DNA from 2 places in the Streptomyces sp. NPDC058525 genome. Region 1 is predicted to be linked to the other one. Evidence: riboswitches for the same ligand, from Rfam matches in the RefSeq annotation. Region 1 holds a riboswitch; the other holds the start of a gene.

What was found. A riboswitch is a leader RNA that binds a small molecule or an ion and turns the genes downstream of it on or off. The one in region 1 is predicted to bind S-adenosylmethionine.
Region 2: another riboswitch for S-adenosylmethionine. It lies ahead of thrC (threonine synthase); the one in region 1 lies ahead of ACFWP3_RS33770 (aminotransferase class V-fold PLP-dependent enzyme).

The regions. Positions count from the first base shown of each region.
Region 1 covers NZ_JBHXNP010000100.1:32,735-35,120, forward strand. Annotated here, with positions in the region: gene trpD (anthranilate phosphoribosyltransferase) at 1-537, shown strand, start outside; SAM riboswitch class IV at 640-756, shown strand; gene ACFWP3_RS33770 (aminotransferase class V-fold PLP-dependent enzyme) at 979-2,386, shown strand, end outside.
Region 2 covers NZ_JBHXNP010000015.1:106,202-108,587, forward strand. Annotated here, with positions in the region: gene ACFWP3_RS10870 (glucosyl-3-phosphoglycerate synthase) at 1-731, opposite strand, end outside; SAM riboswitch class I at 928-1,079, shown strand; gene thrC (threonine synthase) at 1,073-2,371, shown strand.

The DNA of each region.
Region 1 (2,386 bases):
GCCGCGGCCCGCAAGGAACTGGGCATCCGCACCACCTTCAACTTCCTCGGCCCGCTGACCAACCCGGCCAAGGTCCGCGCCCAGGCCACGGGCGTGGCGGACCCCCGGGTGGCCCCGATCGTGGCCGGCGTGCTCGCCGAGCGCGGCTCCTCCGCGCTCGTCTTCCGCGGCGACGACGGGCTGGACGAACTCACCACCACCGCCACCTCGCGGGTGTGGTGGGTCCGCGACGGCAAGGTCGCCGAGCAGCGCTTCGACCCCCGGGACGTCGGCATCCCGCTGGTCGACGTATCGGCGCTGCGCGGCGCGGACGCCTCGTACAACGCCGACATCGCCCGCCGCCTGCTGGCCGGCGAGACCGGCCCCGTCCGCGAGGCGGTCCTGCTGAACTCGGCGGCCGCCCTCGTGGCGCTGGACCCGGGCACGGGCACCCTGGAGGAGCAGATCGCGGCCGGCATCGCCCGGGCCGCGGAGTCCATCGACTCGGGCGCGGCCCGCGCGGCGCTGGAGCGGTGGGTGGCGGCCAGCAACGCCTGAGCCCTCCCGCAACCCTGCCGCAGCCCTTTTCGGCCATGGCCCCGGTCCGCATCGTGGACCGGGGTCTTGCGCGTACGGGATCTTGTGGCAGGATGCTGACCAGGTCACGAGTGACAGCGTTTAGGCCCCGGCTTGCTGTCCGGCAACCCTCCTTCCGTGGCGGGGTGCCCCGGGTGATGACCAGGCCGTAGGCAGCGAGGCTTACGGCAAGCGCGGATCCCTCGACACCAGGGGTCCTGGTCTCTCGAGGAGCGTTTTCCGTGAGCAAGCGAATGCGATAGGGCGAATCCGCCCCTACTTCAACCCTCGGAACAGGGTCGCTTCCGCGTACCCCCGTTCAGCTCCGAGGACTTCCCGTACCCCCGCGCACGGCACCGCGCCGTAGCCGCCGCGTACGGGCACACCGAAGCCATTCACCCCTGCCCGCCGGGAGATACCGCCATGTCCGCATCCCTGAACGCCGCCGTCGCCACCACCACCGCAGCCACCTCCGCCCCCGCCTGTGCCGCCGCCGAGGCCCCCGCCTGTGCCGAGCCGCTGGCGGTCCTCGGCCGGGACGTCACCGTCCCGCTCGTCACCGGCGGCGAGGTCACCTACGCGGCCCTCGACTACGCCGCCAGCACCCCGGCGCTCCAGCGGGTCTGGGACGACGTGGCCGCGTACGCCCCGTACTACGGCAGCGTCCACCGCGGCGCCGGATACCTCTCGCAGCTCTCCACCGACCTCTTCGAGCAGAGCCGGGCCACGGTCGCCGAGTTCCTCGACTGCCGCCCCGCCGACCAGGTCGTCTTCACCCGGTCCACCACCGACTCCCTGAACCTCCTCGCGGCCGTCCTCCCGGCCGGCTGCCAGGTCTTCGTCTTCGAGACCGAGCACCACGCCTCGCTGCTGCCGTGGACGGACGCGCAGGTCACCTACCTCAACGCGCCCCGCACCCCGGACGAGGCCGTCGCCACCCTGGAGCGGGCGCTCGCCGACCGCGACCCATTGGGGTCTCCCCTGCTCGAGCGGAGCCGAGAGCTTGGGGAAGGCCCGGCCCTGGTCTGCGTCACGGGCGCGTCCAACGTCACCGGTGAGCTGTGGCCGGTCAAGGAGCTCGCCGCCGCCGCGCACGCCCACGGCGCGCGGATCGTCCTGGACGCCGCCCAGCTCGCCCCCCACCACCCCGTCTCGGTCCGGGACCTCGACGTGGACTGGGTCGCCTTCTCCGGACACAAGCTGTACGCCCCCTTCGGCTCGGGCGTGCTCGCCGGACGCGCGGACTGGCTCCAGGAAGCCGAGCCGTACCTCGCGGGCGGCGGCGCCTCGCGCAAGGTCGCCCGGCGGGCCGACGGCGGCGTCGACGTCGAGTGGCACACCACGGCCGCCCGCCACGAGGCCGGCTCCCCGAACGTCATCGGCGTCTACTCCATCGCCTCCGCCTGCAAGACCCTGACCGAGGCCGGGTTCGACAGCCTCGTCGCCCGCGAGCGCCACCTCATCGCCAAGGTCCGCGAGGGCCTGGCGGAGGTCCCGGCGGTCCGCGTGCTGTCCCTCTTCGGGGACGACGCCCCGCGCGTCGGCGTCATCTCCTTCGTGGTCGACGGCTGGAACAGCTCCCACTTCGCGGCCGCGCTGTCCGCCGAGTACGGGATCGGCGTCCGCGACGGCCTGTTCTGCGCCCACCCGCTGGTGCGCACGCTGCTGGGCAGCGAGCCGCAGGCCCAGGGCGAATGCGGGGCCCCGGAGGCGGCGCCGGGGGAGCTCCCCCAGACTTCGTCCGGGGGTACCCCCACGCTGAACGCGATCCGCGTCAGCTTCGGCGCCGGCACGCCCGACGAGCACGTGGAGCGGTTCGTCCGCGCGGTGC
Region 2 (2,386 bases), on a different contig from region 1:
GCGTCCAGCCCGACCGTGTGCAGGGCGTCGACGAGCAGGCCGAGCTCGACGCCGTACCCGACGGGGAAGGGCAGCCGCTCCAGCAGGGAGCGGCGTACGGCGTACTCGCCGCCCAGCGGCTGGACGAAGCCGGCGAGCTGCGGCCAGTGCAGGTTGAGCAGCGGGCGCGCGACGAGCTCGGTGACCCGGCCGCCCTGGCCGGGGGTCTTGCCGGAGGCGAGCCCGTCGAATTCCGGGCCGAGCGGCCGGTCGTACATGGCCTTCACGAACTGCACGTCCGGCTCGGTCAGCAGCGGCCCCACGATCCCGGAGACGAAGGCGGCCGAGAAGTCCCGCAGATCGGCGTCGACGAAGCAGACGATGTCCCCGGTGGTGGCCAGCAGGGAGCGCCACAGCACCTCGCCCTTGCCGGGCAGCGCCGGGATCCGCGGCAGGACGTCGTCCCGGTGCACCACGTGGGCGCCGGCCTTCGCCGCGACTTCGGCCGTAGCGTCGCTGGAGCCCGAGTCGATCACGACGAGCTCGTCCACCAGGGGGACCGGCAGTCCCTCGATCAGCTCGCGGCGGATCACCTCGACGATCGCGCCGACCGTCGCCTCCTCGTCGAGCGCCGGCAGCACGACGCTGACCGTGGTCCCAGCTGCCCGTTTCCGGTCCAGCAACTGGTCGAGCGGTCGGTCGGCGGCGGACCAGGAGCGGTCGGCCAGCCAGCGCTCCACCTCTTCCAGCACTCTGAGACTCCTTGCACATCGGTTGGCCTGCGGGTCGGATTGACCGAAAAGTGATCCATCTCGCGGTTCGGACGGCTGTCTCAACCGCATGGACCTTCGGTTACAGTCTTGAACAACGCGCAGGACCACCGCATGCCGGGGGGCCTCGCGTACAAACGCACCGGCGCGCCATAGAGCGCGTGTGCCGGTGCCATACCGCTCATCCAGAGGGGCAGAGGGACACGGCCCGTTGAAGCCCCGGCAACCCTCCAGTCGGTTCTCGCGATGCGATACGCATCCTGCGGGGCCCCGGCTAGGGAAGGTGCCAATTCCGTCTCATGGCGAAGTGCGCCATGGGGAAGATGAGGAGAAAGGGCCTCGCCATCATGGCTGCACAGACTGTCGCCACCTCTGTCGATCTCGGACCTGCCACCGCGCTTTCCTGTCGCGAGTGCGGTACCCGTTTCGAACTCGGACCCATCTTCGCGTGCGCCGAGTGCTTCGGACCGCTGGAAGTCGCCTACGACCTCCCCACCGGCGACCCGGCCGCCCTGCGCGCGGCGATCGAGGCCGGCCCGAACAACATCTGGCGTTACGCGCCGCTGCTGCCGGTCCCCGCGGACGTGGCCGCCAAGCCCAGCCTGAACCCGGGCTTCACCAAGCTCGTGGACGCGGCCAACCTGGCCAAGGAGCTCGGCGTCAGCGGCAAGCTGTACGTCAAGGACGACTCCGGCAACCCGACGCACTCCTTCAAGGACCGCGTCGTGGCGATCGCCGTCGAGGCGGCCCGCGCCTTCGGCTTCACCACCCTGTCCTGCTCCTCCACCGGCAACCTGGCCGGCGCCGTCGGCGCCGCGGCCGCCCGGGCCGGTTTCCGCTCCTGCGTGTTCATCCCGCACGACCTGGAGCAGGGCAAGGTCGTCATGGCCGGTGTCTACGGCGGCGACCTCGTCGGCATCGAGGGCAACTACGACGACGTGAACCGCTTCTGCTCCGAGCTCATCGGCGACCCGCTGGGCGAGGGCTGGGGCTTCGTCAACGTCAACCTGCGCCCGTACTACGGCGAGGGCTCCAAGACCCTGGCGTACGAGATCTGCGAGCAGCTCGGCTGGCAGCTGCCCGACCAGATCGTCATCCCGATCGCGTCCGGCTCACAGCTGACGAAGATCGACAAGGGTCTGCAGGAGCTGATCAAGCTCGGCCTCGTCGAGGACAAGCCGTACAAGATCTTCGGCGCCCAGGCCGAGGGCTGCTCCCCGGTCTCCTCCGCCTTCAAGGCCGGTCACGACGTGGTCCGCCCGCAGAAGCCGAACACCATCGCCAAGTCCCTGGCGATCGGCAACCCGGCGGACGGCCCGTACGTCCTGGACATCGCGCGGCGCACCGGCGGCTTCGTCGAGGACGTCAACGACGAGCAGGTCGTCGAGGCCATCAAGATCCTCGCGCAGACCGAGGGCATCTTCGCGGAGACCGCGGGCGGCGTGACCGTCGGCGTGACGAAGAAGCTCATCGAGAACGGGCAGCTCGACCCGACGCTCACCACCGTCATCCTGAACACCGGCGACGGCCTCAAGACCCTGGAGGCGGTGGCCGCGGACAGCGGGCAGACCGCCACCATCCGCCCGAGCCTGGACGCGTTCCGCGCCGCCGGCCTGGCCTAGGGGGTGTCCGGCGGG